Regions from separate parts of the Curtobacterium sp. L3-7 genome, predicted to be linked through region 1. Evidence: riboswitches for the same ligand, from Rfam matches in the RefSeq annotation. Region 1 holds a riboswitch; the other holds the start of a gene.
The links. A riboswitch is a leader RNA that binds a small molecule or an ion and turns the genes downstream of it on or off. The one in region 1 is predicted to bind thiamine pyrophosphate.
Positions count from the first base shown of each region.

Region 2: another riboswitch for thiamine pyrophosphate. It lies ahead of thiM (hydroxyethylthiazole kinase); the one in region 1 lies ahead of AAEP80_RS08575 (ECF transporter S component).

Region 1 is NZ_CP151474.1:1,759,633-1,766,992, reverse strand. It holds gene AAEP80_RS08585 (energy-coupling factor transporter transmembrane component T family protein) at 1-147, opposite strand, end outside; gene AAEP80_RS08580 (ABC transporter ATP-binding protein) at 144-1,940, opposite strand; gene AAEP80_RS08575 (ECF transporter S component) at 1,937-2,611, opposite strand; TPP riboswitch at 2,607-2,718, opposite strand; gene AAEP80_RS08570 (hypothetical protein) at 2,744-3,067, opposite strand; gene glgX (glycogen debranching protein GlgX) at 3,182-5,416, shown strand; gene treY (malto-oligosyltrehalose synthase) at 5,413-7,360, shown strand, end outside.
Region 2 is NZ_CP151474.1:2,095,770-2,103,129, reverse strand. It holds gene AAEP80_RS10280 (winged helix DNA-binding domain-containing protein) at 1-166, opposite strand, end outside; gene AAEP80_RS10275 (phosphotransferase) at 163-909, opposite strand; gene AAEP80_RS10270 (GntR family transcriptional regulator) at 1,114-1,755, shown strand; gene AAEP80_RS10265 (MFS transporter) at 1,752-2,993, shown strand; gene AAEP80_RS10260 (NUDIX domain-containing protein) at 3,047-3,940, opposite strand; TPP riboswitch at 3,999-4,094, shown strand; gene thiM (hydroxyethylthiazole kinase) at 4,084-4,935, shown strand; gene thiE (thiamine phosphate synthase) at 4,932-5,585, shown strand; gene thiD (bifunctional hydroxymethylpyrimidine kinase/phosphomethylpyrimidine kinase) at 5,582-7,099, shown strand; gene AAEP80_RS10240 (metallophosphoesterase family protein) at 7,006-7,360, opposite strand, start outside.

The sequences.
Region 1 (7,360 bases):
GACGTCGAGGCTCAGCACGAGGCAGATCCCGAGTCCGATGACACCGAGGAGCGCGGCCACCGGCTGGACCGCGCGGATGCCACGTTCCGAGCGGACGGGAGGCTCAGATCGCCACGACCGGGCGGGCTGCGTCGTCGAGGTGGTCACGTCGTGACCGCCGTGGGCGCGTTCGTCGCGCTCGTGGGCGCGGCTGCGCGCGTCTCTGCTGCGGGTGCGCGCGTCTCGGCTGCGGGTGTCGCGCCCGTCGCGCTGAGGACCACCTCGTCGGCGTCGAGTGCGCGAACCAGGTCCCGGTCGTGCGTCACGGCGACCACCGCGGTCCCGGCGTCCGCGAGCGCTCCGAGCCGGTCGACCACGGCCTGCCACGTCGCACGGTCCTGCCCCGAGGTCGGTTCGTCGAGCACGACGACCGGAGGCCGCGTGGCCACGACGGTGGCGATCGCGAGACGTCGCTGTTCGCCGCCGGAGAGCGTGAACGGGTTGGCGTCCGCGAGGTGCGCCAGGCCGAAGGCGTCGAGCAGCTCACCCACACGCTCCGCGGTGTCCGGGATGCCGAGGGCACGCGGGCCGGCGGCGACCTCCTCGCGGACCGTGCGGGCCACGAACTGGTGCTCCGGGTCCTGGAAGACCGTGCCGATCCGGACGGCGAGCTCGCGGCTGGACCATGCGTGCGGGGCGGCGCCGACGTCGCCTGCGAGCGTCGTCGTGGCCCGCAGCGTGCCGTCGGCGGGGCGGAGGAGTCCTGCGAGGGTGAGCCCGAGCGTCGACTTGCCGATGCCGTTCGGTCCTGTGATCGCAATGACCCGGCCCGCCCGGACGTCGAGGTCGATGCCGCTCCCCACGCGCTGGCGCCTGCCTCGTGCGGTCCCGAGCCCCTCCGCCACGAGGAGGCTCTGCTCCGCCGCGCGCTCCGCCGCGTGCTCCGCAGCGCGCTCCGTCGTGCGCCCCGCCGCGTGCTCCGCCGCGCGCCCGCCCTCGTCGAGCGGGCGGAATACCGGGGTGGGTTCCGCACTCGACCCGGGTATTTCGCCCGCTCGTGGGGACGTGCGAGTCCCCGCTCCGTCGAGCGGGCGGAATGCCAGGGTGCTCCCCGGGACGGACCCGGGTATTTCGCCCGCTCGTGGGGGCGTGCGGCGGGGCGGGCGGGCGGAGCCGCGCTCGGGCTCGGCCCCGGGGACCCACACGCCGGCAGCGGTCAGGGCATCGCCGTGGGACCGCAGGACGTCAGCGGGCGTGCCGTCGGCGATCACGCCACCCCCTGGCTCGAGCAACACGAGCCGGTCGACCAGGTCGAGCCACGTGCCGATCCGGTGCTCCACGACGAGCATCGTCGCGCCGGTCTCGTCGAGCAGTGCCCGGACGGCGTCGTGCACCTGTCGGACACCGGACGGGTCGAGGTTCGCACAGGGTTCGTCGAGCACGAGTGCTCCCGGGCGCATCGCGAGCACCCCGGCGAGCGCCAACCGCTGCCGCTGCCCACCCGACAGCATCGTCGTCGACCGGTCGAGCGCCAGGTCGAGGCCGACGACGTCGAGCGCCGACCGGACCCGCTCCCAGGTCTCGCCCCGAGGGACGCTGGTGTTCTCGCACCCGAACGCGACGTCGTCCCCGACGCGGGACATCACGGTGTGCGCCTCCGGATCCTGCATGACGAGCCCGACCCGTCCGCGGACGGCCCCCGGTGTCACACCGTCGACCAGCACGCTGCCCTCCGTGGCCGCCGCGGAGTCGTCGTCCGGGTCCGGCTCGTCGGGCAGCACGGCCGCGACGGCACGCAGGAGCGTCGACTTGCCCGCACCGGAGGCACCGACGACCGCGACACGTTCGCCGGGCTCGACGACGAGGTCGACCCCGCGGACCGCCCAGTCGTCCCGCTCGGCGTACCGCCAGCCCCAGTCGCGGAACTCGATCCGGGCCGGCTGCGCGCCCGGCACGGTCACGCCGCCGTGGTGGGGCGGGAGCGCCGCTTCGTGTGCTCGCGGCCGGCGGCGAACGACGACAGCACGCCGGTGCGGGCGAGTGCGCGGACGATCAGCCACGAACCCGCGCCCGCGATGACCGCGCCGGAGATCGTCCCGCACACGATGTAGACGGTCTTGAACGCGGCGTCGAGGCCCGGGTACCAGAGGATCGTGTCGTTGATCCCCATCGCCAGTCCGGCGGCGGCACCCGCGAGGACGACCACCGGCAGCCGGTAGACGCGGTACAGGAACAGCGCGAGCACGAGCTCCGCGCCGAGGCCCTGCACGAGTCCGGCCTCGAGCGTGCTCCATCCCCACTGCGTGCCGAAGAGCGCCTCGACGCTGGCGGCGACGATCTCGGCGAAGAGCGCAGCACCCGGCTTCCGCACGATGATCGCGACGATCGGGCCGGCGAGCAGCCACACGCCACCGAAGAGCGCCTGCGTTCCGGGCAGCAGGAGTGCCACAGCGGCGGAGAGCGGCTCGTAGCCGAACTCCCAGAGCTTGAACACGACACCGACGGCCACGGCGAGGACGCTCGCGACGACGATGTCGACGACCCGCCAGCGCAGCGAGCGCCGCGGGGTCGGCGTCGACGGAGCCGCCGCGGTGGCAGCGGTACGGACGGTGGACGGCGTGCGCGAAGGCATCAGCTGGTACTCCTCCCTGCGCCGGCATGACCCGGATCAGGTTCGACGGTCGGAGCGCCACTCGCTCCCTCTCAGCCCGGCGATCCCGGACTCCCGTGTGTGTCCCAGCAGTGTACCGCTGCGCGGCGCGCGTTACTTCTTGAGGACGCGGATCAGCTTGCGGAGCACGGTGCCCGTCACCCACACCAGCGGGATGCTCACGGCGACGAGCGCGATCAGGTTCGGCTCGAACTCCAGGTCCTTGCCCGGTCGACGGACGTACGCGCCGATCGGCACGGCCGCGCCGCCACCGCCTCCGCCGCCGTTGTCGTCGCCGTCCCCGCCGCCCCCGAAGCCGAACCACCCGAGCGACACCGGGATGAGGGTCTGGTCGCCGACCTCCACCGGGTCTCCGTAGTTCGTGGAGACGCCGATCGGGCGCACCTTGTCTGCGATCTGCGTGACGATGTTGGCCATGTCGGTGAGGCTACTCCGCTGTGGACGGGCGCCGTTCTTCCACAGGAGTGCTCGTCGAGCGGACAGCACAGGGAGGCGTGGATACGTTTGGCGAGACCCACCACTGGAGGACCCTTGCACACCTGGCCCGGCAACCCCTACCCGCTCGGCGCGACCTACGACGGGAGCGGCACGAACTTCGCCCTCTTCAGCGAGGTCGCCGAGCGCGTCGAGCTCTGTCTGTTCGACGAGGACGGCACCGAGACCTGCGTCCCCCTCGTCGAGGTGGACGCCTACGTCTGGCACGCGTACCTGCCCAATGTCGGCCCCGGGCAGCTGTACGGCTTCCGGGTGCACGGCCCGTACGACCCCGAGAACGGCGCGCGGTGCAACCCGGCGAAGCTGCTGCTCGACCCGTACGCCAAGGCCACGAGCGGGGACATCGACTGGGACCAGTCGTTGTTCTCGTACACGTTCGGCGACCCGGACTCCACGAACGACGAGGACTCGGCCGCGCACATGGTCAAGGGCGTGGTGATCAACCCCTTCTTCGACTGGCAGGGCGACCGCGCACCACGGACCCCGTACGGCGAGACGGTCATCTACGAGGCGCACGTGAAGGGCCTCACCGAGACCCACCCGGACGTCCCCGAAGAGCAGCGGGGCACGTACGCCGGTGTCTCGCACCCGGCGGTCATCGAGCACCTCAAGCGCCTCGGCATCACGACGCTCGAGCTCATGCCCGTGCACCAGTTCGTCAACGACTCGACGCTGCAGGACAAGGGGCTGTCGAACTACTGGGGGTACAACACCATCGGGTTCTTCGCCCCCCACTCGCACTACTCGTCCTCCGGCGACGAGGGCCAGCAGGTGCAGGAGTTCAAGACCATGGTGCGCGAGCTGCACCGTGCAGGCATCGAGGTCGTCCTCGACGTCGTCTACAACCACACCGCCGAGGGGAACCACCTCGGCCCGACGCTGTCGTTCCGCGGGATCGACAACGCCGCCTACTACCGCTTGATGGACGACGACAAGCGCTACTACATGGACTACACGGGCACCGGGAACTCGCTGAACGTCGGGCACCCGCACTCGCTGCAGCTCATCATGGACTCGCTGCGGTACTGGGTGACCGAGATGCACGTGGACGGCTTCCGCTTCGACCTCGCGTCGGCGCTGGCCCGTGAGTTCTACGAGGTCGACCGGCTGTCGGCCTTCTTCGAACTCGTCCAGCAGGACCCGATCGTGTCGCAGGTGAAGCTCATCGCCGAGCCGTGGGACGTCGGCCCCGGCGGCTACCAGGTGGGCAACTTCCCGCCGCAGTGGTCGGAGTGGAACGGCAAGTACCGCGACACCGTGCGGGACTTCTGGCGTGGCGAGTCGTCGACCCTCGGCGAGTTCGCGTCGCGCATCTCCGGTTCTGCGGACCTCTACGAGCACGACGGCCGCACGCCGAAGGCCAGCATCAACTTCATCACCGCGCACGACGGCTTCACGCTGTACGACCTCGTCGCCTACAACGAGAAGCACAACGACGCGAACGGCGAGGACAACAACGACGGCGAGAGCCACAACCGGTCCTGGAACTCCGGCGTCGAGGGTCCGACGGACGACGAGTCCGTGAACGCCCTGCGGCTGCAGCGTCGACGGAACTTCCTCGCGACGCTGCTCCTCAGCCAGGGCGTGCCGATGATCGCGCACGGCGACGAGCTCGGCCGCTCGCAGTCCGGCAACAACAACGTGTACGCGCAGGACTCCGAGCTGAGCTGGATCGACTGGGACACCGCCGACGACGAACTCATCCAGTTCACCGCCGACGTCACGAAGCTCCGGCACGACCACCCCACGTTCCGACGGACGCGGTACTTCAACGGTCGCCCCGTGCGTCGCGGCGAGGGCGAGCCCCTGCCCGACGTCGTTTGGCTCACCCCGGAAGGCGACGCGATGGCGCCGGAGGACTGGGACTCCGGCTTCGGCAAGAGCGTCGGCATGTACCTGAACGGCGAGGGCATCCGCGGTCGCGACGCCCGCGGCGAGCGCGTCACGGACGTGGCCTTCATCACGTACTTCAACGCGCACGACGACACGGTGACGTTCACGCTGCCGCCCGAGGAGTACGCGCCGGGCTGGACGGTCCGCATCGACACCGCCGAACCGGGCGCCCGCGACGAGGTCATCGACGCCGCCACCCCGCTCGACGTCCCGGCCCGATCGATGATCGTGCTCCGCGCCGAGCCCGACCACGAGGTGACGACCACCCCCGTCGACGCCGAAGCCCACCCGGTCACGCCGGCACCGCAGGACGCGGTGACCCCCGCGAACCCCGCAGGGTCCCCCGCGCCGAGCGACACCCAGGGGGGTGCCAAGTGACGACAGAGCGCACCCGCCGCGTCCCCGCCTCGACCTACCGTCTGCAGGTCTCGCCCGACTTCGATCTCGCGTCGGCCACGGCCCTCGTCGACTACGTCCACGACCTCGGCGCGGACTGGCTCTACCTGTCCCCCGTGCTGCAGTCCGAGCCAGGCTCCGCACACGGGTACGACGTCGTCGACCACACCCACGTCGACGAGCAGCGTGGCGGAGACGCGGCGTTCCGGGCGCTCGCCGAAGCGGCACACGCCGCTGGTCTCGGCGTCCTGGTGGACATCGTGCCGAACCACGTCGGCGTCGCAACGCCCGCGGTGAACCCGTGGTGGTGGTCGCTGCTCGAGCTCGGGCAGGACTCCCCCGTCGCCACGGCGTTCGACGTGGACTGGGCAGCCGGAGACGGACGGATCCGCATCCCGGTCCTCGACGACCGCCTGCTCGACGGGGTCACGCTGGACACGAGCGGGAGCACCGCTGGTACCGCCGGACCCGTGCTCCTGGTCGGCTCCACCGCCTACCCGACCGCTCCGGGCACCGTGCACGACGGCGACGACGTGGCGACCGTGCACGCTCGCCAGCACTACGAGTTCGTGCACTGGAAGCGCGCAGACCACGAGCTGAACTACCGCCGGTTCTTCGCGGTGAACACCCTCGCGGCGATCCGCGTCGAGGAACCCGAGGTGTTCGCCGCCTCCCACACGGTCGTCGGTGCGTGGTTCCGGGACGGCCTGGTCGACGGGCTCCGGATCGACCACCCGGACGGGCTGTACGACCCGGCCGGGTACCTGCAGGACCTGCACGACCTCACCGGTGGCGCGTACACCCTCGTGGAGAAGATCCTCGAGCCGGGCGAAGAGCTCCCCGCGAGCTGGCCGGTCGACGGCACCACCGGGTACGACGCGCTCGGCGTCCTCGACCGACTGTTCGTCGACCCCCGCGGTGAAGAACCCCTCTGGGCGACCGTCGCCGACGAGCCGGGTGACTGGCAGGGTCTGACGCACGACACCCGCCGCGGGATCGCCGACGGCATCCTGAACAGCGAGGTGCAGCGTCTCGCCCGCCTGCTCGAGGAAACCGGAGCAGCAGAGACCGAGCGGGTCGTCGATGCGCTCGCCGAGGTCATCGCGTCCTTCGACGTGTACCGCACGTACCTCCCGGAGGGCGCCCACCACCTCATCGACGCCCTCGAGCTCGCGGCGGAGACCCGCCCCGACCTCGCCGAGGTCATCGACCGCATCGCCCCCGCGCTCGTCGACCCGACCCACCCCGCCGCGATCCGCCTGCAGCAGACCAGCGGCATGGTGATGGCGAAGGGCGTCGAGGACACCGCGTTCTACCGGACCGCGAAGCTGAGCTCCCTGAGCGAGGTCGGCGGCGATCCGAGCGTCTTCGCGGTCAGCACCGAGGAGTTCCACGCCGCACAGCGGGAGCGCCTGGCGAGCTGGCCGCACACGATGACGACCCTCACGACGCACGACACGAAGCGCAGCGAGGACACCCGCGCCCGCATCGCCGTGCTCGCAGAACTCGGCGACGAGTGGACCGAGACGTTCCGGAAGCTGCACGCCCTGGCACCGCTCGAGGACGAGGTGTTCGCGAACCTGCTCTGGCAGGCGATCGTCGGTGCCCGTCCGGCCAGCAGGGAGCGTCTGCACGCGTACGCCGAGAAGGCCTCCCGCGAGGCCGGCAACAGCACGACGTGGACCGAGCCGGACGAGGCCTTCGAGGGACGGATGCACGCACTCGTCGACGCCGCCTTCGACGACCCGTCCGTCGTCGCGCTGCTCGACGCGCTCGACGAGCGCATCGACGCGGCCGGCTGGTCGAACGGCCTCGGCACGAAGCTCGTGCAGCTCACCGCCCCCGGCGTCCCCGACGTCTACCAGGGCACGGAGTTCTGGGACCGCTCCCTGGTCGACCCGGACAACCGTCGCGCGGTCGACTACA
Region 2 (7,360 bases), 340 kb from region 1:
GGCCGAGGGCCCTGACGCCGATCGCCCACAGCGACTGGCGGAGGTCCTGCCCTTGCAGCGCCGTCATGTGGGTGACGACGTCGAGCGCCGTCGCGCCCCGCACGCCGATGCGCTGCGCGGCGAGGCGCATCGAGCGGAGGGCCGCCGGGGTCGGCGACCGGGTCACACCACTGCTCTGGTGATGTCGTCGGCGTGTTGCTCGATGTACGCCGCGTCGGCGCGGTACAGGTCGGCGTGGCCGTGCTCGAGGTCGCTGACGAACTTCGGGTTCCCGGCTGCCGCCTCGGTCTCGAGCATGGTGAGGAGTGCGGTGATCGAGGCGAGCATCGTCGGTGCGAGGACCGACCGGGACGCCTGGTCGAGCCCGTAGGCGCGGCAGAACTCCGATGCCCGCGAGAGTCGTGCGTCGAGCGTCGGGGCGGTCGCGCCCTCGACGGCTCCGGTGGTGAACGGCGCGAACCGGTAGACCGCGCTCGCGACGTCCCAGACCCGCGGGCCGGGGTGGGCCGTGTCGAAGTCGATGATGCCGACCGCGGCGATCCCGTCGTAGACGCAGTTGTACGGCGCGAAGTCACCGTGCACGACGGTCTCGACCGGGGTGGACGGGGTCTGCGACCACACGTCGGCGTCCTCGTCGAGCGGGAAGGTCGCCGCGGCGTCGTGGTAGTGCCGGAGCATCCGGGCACTCGTGACGAGAGCGGCTTCGCTCGCGACGTCCTCGGTCCACGGGTACTCCCCCGCGACCCCCGGGACGAACGAGACCGTCTCGAGCGTGTTGTCGAGTTCGATCGGTTCCGGCGCGGCCACGAAGCCCTGTTCGTGGAGGTGCGCGAGGAGCCGGTGGACGGTGGGCGTCCACGGCCCCGCGGGACGGTGGACCCGGTCGTCGGCCTTGGTGATGCGCTCCATGAGTGCCCGCTCCTGTCGTGGTCGTCGTCGTTGACGTGCCATGGCCGGCGTGATCGCCTCCGTTGACGGGCACCGGCGTGGAGGCAAGCGTATCCGCCCCGGTGCTGCGATGTCGCGATCCATCCGCATGCATGCGCATGTGCGTTCATCGGCCAGGTACCCGCGTGCATGCAGCCTTGCATGCAAGGCGTAGGATCGGAGATCGTGAACAGCACGGCGACGACCCAGGCGGCATCCGACCGCGCCTACGACCACGTCAAGCGGGCGATCATCCGCGGGGACCTCGCCGGCGGGACCGCCATCAGCGAGAACGCCATCTGCCAGGACCTCGGGATCTCCCGGACGCCGGTGCACGAGGCGTTCCTCCGGCTCGCCGCCGAGGAGCTCATCGCGCTGGAGTCCCGCAAGGGCGCCGTCGTCCGCCCGATGTCCCCGAACGAGGCGGCTGACGTGCTCGAGATGCGCGAGGCGATCGAGTCGACGGCCGCGACCCGCGTCGTCTCCGACGGCCGCGTGGCGGACCTGGCCCCGAGCCTCCAGGCCATGCTCGCCGAGCAGGAGGCGGCCGTGCGCGACGGCGACGTCGACCGGTTCATCGAGGTGGACGCGGAGTTCCACGGTGCCGTGATCGGCGCGTCGCGGAACGCGATCGCCGTCCTGTTCGCCCGGACGCTGCGCGATCGGCAGCAGCGGCTCCGGCACCAGCTGATGCGGGTGCAGCCGTCCCAGTTGCAGGCGTCGCTCGACGACCACCGTGCGCTCGCCCGCGCGCTCGAGGACGGCGACGCCGCCCGCTACGCGGAGGTGCTCGGCGCCCACGTCGCGTCGCACCGGGGCGCACTGTGAGCGCCACCGGGTCGATCCCGACGACCGGCTCGCTGGCGGTCCCCCGTGCCCGCGTGATGCCGTGGGTCGCCGTCTGGGGTGCCGTGTTCGTGTGCTCGTGGGGCGGCAACCAGTTCAGCCCGCTGCTGCTGATGTACGAACAGCGCGCGCACTACTCGTCCGTGCTCGTGAACGTGTTCCTCGGCGTGTACGTGCTCGGGCTCGCGCCGGCGCTCCTCGTCGCCGGGTCCCTGTCCGACCGGCACGGCCGCCGCCCGCTCATGCTCGCGGGCATCGCCTCCGCCGTCGTCGGCAGCGGTCTGCTCGCGCTCGGCCCGTTCGGCCCCGGCTTCCTGATGGCGGGGCGCCTGTTCGCGGGTGTCACCGTCGGCATCGCGATGGCCGTCGGCAACAGCTGGGTGAAGGAACTCTCGCAGGGCCGGTTCGACCCGACGGCGGACGCCGGCTCCGGGGCCCGTCGCGCGTCGCTCGCGTTCACCCTCGGATCCGCCTCCGGTGCACTCGTCGCCGGGCTCATCGCGCAGTGGGGCCCGATCCCCGAGGTCCTGCCCTTCCTCGTCCACATCGCCGTCGCGCTGCCGTTCGCCGTCATCGTCTGGCGGACGCCGGAGACCCAGCGCTCCGGTGGGCTCGCCGGCCCCTGGTGGCGGCAACTCCGCGTCCCGAGCGCCGGGCACCGTCGGTTCACCCGCGTGGTGCTCGTCGGCGCGCCGTGGATCTTCGGGTCCGCCGCGATCGGCTACGGGTACCTGCCGACCCGGCTCGAGGGGGCGACCGGCACGTGGGGGCTCGTCTTCGCGACCGCGGCGACCGTCGTCGCCCTCGGGGTGTCGAGCGCGATCCAGCCGCTCGCGAAGCACGTGCACTCGATCGCGTCGGCGCGGGGCATCGCGACCGCGGTGTTCCTGATGACCCTCGGGATCGCGGTCGTCACCGTCGCGATCGAGCTGCAGTCGGTGTGGATCGGCATCGCGGCGAACGTGGTGATCGGCGTCGGGATCGGGATCGCGCTCGTGTCGTCGTTGCTCGAGGTGCAGCGGATCGCGGGCGCTCGGGACCTCGCCGGGTTGACCGGGGTGTTCTACGCGGCCGCGTACGCCGGGTTCCTCGCGCCGGCCGTCATCGCGGCGGTGGCGAACGTCGTGGCGCTGCCGCTCGTGCTCTGGGTGATCGTTGCGCTCGGCGTCGTGTCGTGGATCGCGGTGCTGGTCTCGTCACGCCGCCACATCCCGGCGTAGCCGGCGGCGAGTCGCGCCGCCGCGCCGCCGGCTCGGCGGAGCGAGGACGGGCGCTACAGCTGGTCGCGGAGCCACGAAGGGCCGCGGGTCGTCGCGCCGATCGCCTCGACGCGGGCGCGCAGCTCCCGGTCGGCCGTCACGACGACCACGGGGGCATCACCGGCGTCGATGGCAGCCGAGGCAGCGGCGACGATCGCGTCGTCCCCTGACCCGTCCGCGAGCACCACTGACACCCCGGACCCCGGCTCCGACGTCGCCCCGCGGGCGTCCCCCTCGAGCACGACGGTCCACCGCGGCCACCACCGCGTGAACCCGAGGTCGAGCAGCGGCGCCGGGACACCCGCCGCGGCGAGCGCCGTCACGCCGTTGACCAGGCGGGACGCGGCACCCGCTCGGTCCTTCCACCAGCCGTCCGGCACGCTGCCGACGACGTTCGCGGCATCGACCACGACGCGCGGGGCGACGCCGATCGCGGAACGGAGCGCCGGCCACGACGCGCCGAAGCCCGGGTGCAGCGGCAGGTCGTCGACCTCCTCGACGGGGACCCAGGACAGCGCGAGGCTCTCCCGGTCCGCGATGACCGGCTCGAACGGCCGGGAGGCCCGCCCCACCACGGTCGTGTACGTCCAGAACCCGAGGTCGAGCACCGACGTGTGGCGCAGGTCGACCCCGTCGAGCGGCACGCCGGCTTCCTCGGCGGACTCCCGGAGCGCTCCGGTGACGGCGTCCTCGTGCTCGTGTCGGGCACCGCCGGGGATCCCCCACGTGCCGCCGTGGTGGCTCCACTCGACGCGGTGCTGGAGCAGGACGCGTCCGCGGCCGTCGTCGACGAGCAGGCCGGCTGCACCGAACACACCCCACGCCTTGGTGCCGTCGGGTCCGTACGCCCAGGCGTCGCCGGGGTCGCGGGGACCTGGCGGCGGACCTGGGGGCAGCGCGTCTGGCACGCCCCAAGCCTGTCACACGGCACCCGTCATGTGACCGCGGAGGTCGTGTACCGTTTCGTCCGAAGACACGGGGTGCCGCATCCGGCGGCTGAGATCACACCCGTCGAACCTGCTCGAGTTCGTACTCGCGAAGGGATCGTCCGATGAACACTCCTGCGCCCGCTCCTGCCTGGGCCGACCGTTCCGCCGAACTGCTCGAGGCCGTCAGGTCCAGGGCGCCGCTCGTGCAGTGCATCACGAACTCGGTGGTGCAGAACGTCACCGCGAACGTGCTGCTCGCGCTCGGCGCCTCGGCCGCGATGGTCGACGTCCCCAGCGAGGCCGGTCCGTTCGCCCGGGTCGCCGACGCGCTGCTCGTCAACACCGGCACCCCGCACGCCGAGCCCCTGGTCGCGTCCGTCGAGGCCGCCCGCGCAGCGGCCGAGCACGGCATCCCGTGGGTCCTGGACCCGGTGGCGGTCGGGTCGCTCCCGGTGCGCACCGCCCTGGCCCGCGAGTTGCTGGGCGTCGGTCCGACGGTGCTCCGCGGCAATGCGTCCGAGGTCCTCGCGCTGCTCGGCGACTCCGCCGGTGGGCGCGGGGTCGACAGCACGGCCGGCACCGACGACGCGCGTGCGTCCGCCGTCGACGCTGCCGGGAGGCTCGTGGGCGCCGTGGCCGTGTCGGGTCCCGTCGACCTGGTGTCCGGCTCCAGTGCCCCAGGCGGCTCCGGCACGGTGGTCCGGATCGCGAACGGGACCGAGCTCCTCACCCGGATCACCGGCGGCGGGTGCGCACTCGGCGCGGTGATCGCGGCATTCACGTCCGTCGCCCCGGACGACCCGCTCGCCGCGACCGTCGCCGGCACCGCGGTGCACACCATCGCCGCGGAGCTCGCCGCGCGGGACGCCGGCGGTCCGGGGACGTTCCAGCCGCTGTTCCTCGACCGGCTGGCGTCGCTGACGCCCACCGACGTCGTCGCCACGGCACGCATCACCGAGGAGGTCGCCGCATGACCGGGCTCGGTGTCTACCTGGTCACCGACGGCACGCTCTGCGACCGGCACGGACACGGGGTGCTCGGCGTGGTCCGGGCTGCCGTGCACGCCGGGGTCGGGATCGTGCAGGTGCGGGACAAGAACGCGAGCGCGAGGGACCTCCTCGCACTGACGGCCGCCGTCGCCGACACGGTGGGCGACCGTGCGGCCGTGGTCGTCGACGACCGGCTCGACGTCGCCCTGGCCGCTCGGCTCGCCGGGCACCGGGTCGCCGGGGTGCACCTCGGGCAGTCGGACGTCCCGGTGACGGCTGCGCGCGCGCTCCTCGGTCCGGACGCCCACGTCGGGCTGACCGCGAACACCCCGGCGCACCTCGACGTCGTCGCCCGGCTCCCCCGCGGGACGGTGGACCTGCTCGGCGTCGGTGTCGTGCACCCGACCGCGACGAAGGCCGACCACCCGCCGGCACTCGGGCACGACGGGTTCGCACGCCTCACCGCCGCGACGGACGTGCCGTGCGTGGCGATCGGCGGCGTCGACCTCGACGACGTGGCGCCCCTGCGCGCTGCCGGTGCAGCGGGGGTCGCCGTCGTCTCCGGGATCTGTGCGGCACCGGACCCCGGCGCGGCGGCCGCCGCGTACGTGGCTGCGTGGGGCGGCTCGCGGTGAGTCGGCCACCCCGGGTGCTGAGCATCGCCGGCACCGACCCGACCGGCGGTGCCGGACTGCAGGCCGACCTCAAGGCGATCGCCGCACACGACGGCTACGGCATGGCGGTCGTGACCGCCGTCGTCGCGCAGAACACCCGCGGCGTCCGGTCCGTGCACGTGCCGGACGTCCGTGTCCTGCGCGACCAGCTCGACGCCGTGTCGGACGACGTCGTCGTGGACGCGGTGAAGATCGGCATGCTCGGCACGACCGCGGTCGTGGGCGAGGTCACCGACTGGCTCCGCACGAACCGCCCGCCGTCCGTGGTCGTCGACCCGGTGATGGTCGCGACGAGCGGCGACCGGCTGCTCGACGCGGACGCCGAGCGGGCGATGACGGGGTTGTTCGTCCAGGCCGACCTCGTGACGCCGAACCGGTCCGAGCTGGCCGTGCTCGCCGGGCTGGCTGGCGTCGACGACGCGGACCCGATCGCAGCGGCACGGGGTGTGGCCGCCGCGTGGGACGTGCTCGTGCTGGCGAAGGGCGGGCACGCCGGCGGCGACCGGTCGGACGACGTCCTCGTCACACCGGACGGCACCGTCCGAGTGTTCTCCGCGGGGCGGGTGGACACGACCAACACGCACGGCACCGGGTGTTCCCTGTCGAGTGCGATCGCGACGCTCGTGGCCAGGCACGGCGACTGGGAGGTCGCCGTCGGCACGGCGAAGGACTGGCTGACGGCAGCGCTCGCCGGCGCGGACGCACTCGAGGTCGGCAGTGGCAACGGGCCGATCGACCACGGGGCGCTCGTCCGCGCCGCCCTGCCGTCCCCCCGGTTCACCGACGCCTGGTGGGACGACGTCCGCGAGCTGCTCGACGCGACGATCGCGGCCCCGTTCATCCGGCGGATGGCCGACGGCACGCTGGAGCCGGACGTGTTCGCGGGCTACCTCGCGCAGGACGTGCACTACCTCCGCGCGTACGAACAGCACCTCGCGGCGATCGGGCACCGCGCGACCGGGAGCGATGCCGCGTTCTGGGCGGCCGCCGCTGCCGGCTGCGGCGAGGAAGCGGCGACCCTGCACCACCGCCGACTCGCCGGCACCCACGCCGACGACCCGGTGCACCCGACGTGCGCCGGCTACCTCGCGCACCTGGCGGCGGCCGCGACGCACCCCGACGTAGCCGTGCTCGCCGCCGCCGTCCTGCCCTGCTTCCGCGTGTACGCGTGGGTCGGGGCGCAGCTCGGCACCACACCGGTCGGACACCCGTTCGCCGACTGGATCGCGGCCTACGGCGACCCGGACTTCGCGGCGTCGAGCGCCCGTGCGACGGACCTCGTCGAGGAACTCGCACGCGCGGCCACGCCGGCGGTGCGGGGCGACATGGCCCGGGCGTTCCACGAGTCGACCCGGTGGGAGCTGGCGTTCTTCCTGATGCCCTACGAGCTCGGCATGCCCTGGGACTTCGGCGCCAGCCGGACGAGCTCGACGTCGAGCGACCCGTCGGAGGCGGTGCAGCGCATCCAGGTGTGATCCGGCTGGCGTCGACGGTCCGTCGGCGAGCCGGGGTTCAGCAGGCGGAGACCCCCTGGTGCCACGGTGTCCCACGGGATGTGCGAGTGCCCGAACACGAGCACGTCGACGTCCGGGTACGCCGCTGCCGCGCGACGCTCGCGGCCGGTCGCCGCACCGGTCTCGTGGACGACGGCGAACCGGAGCCCCTCGACGTCGACGTGCGCGGCGAGCGGCAGCCGGTCGTCGAACTCGGGGCCGTCGTTGTTCCCGCGGACCCCG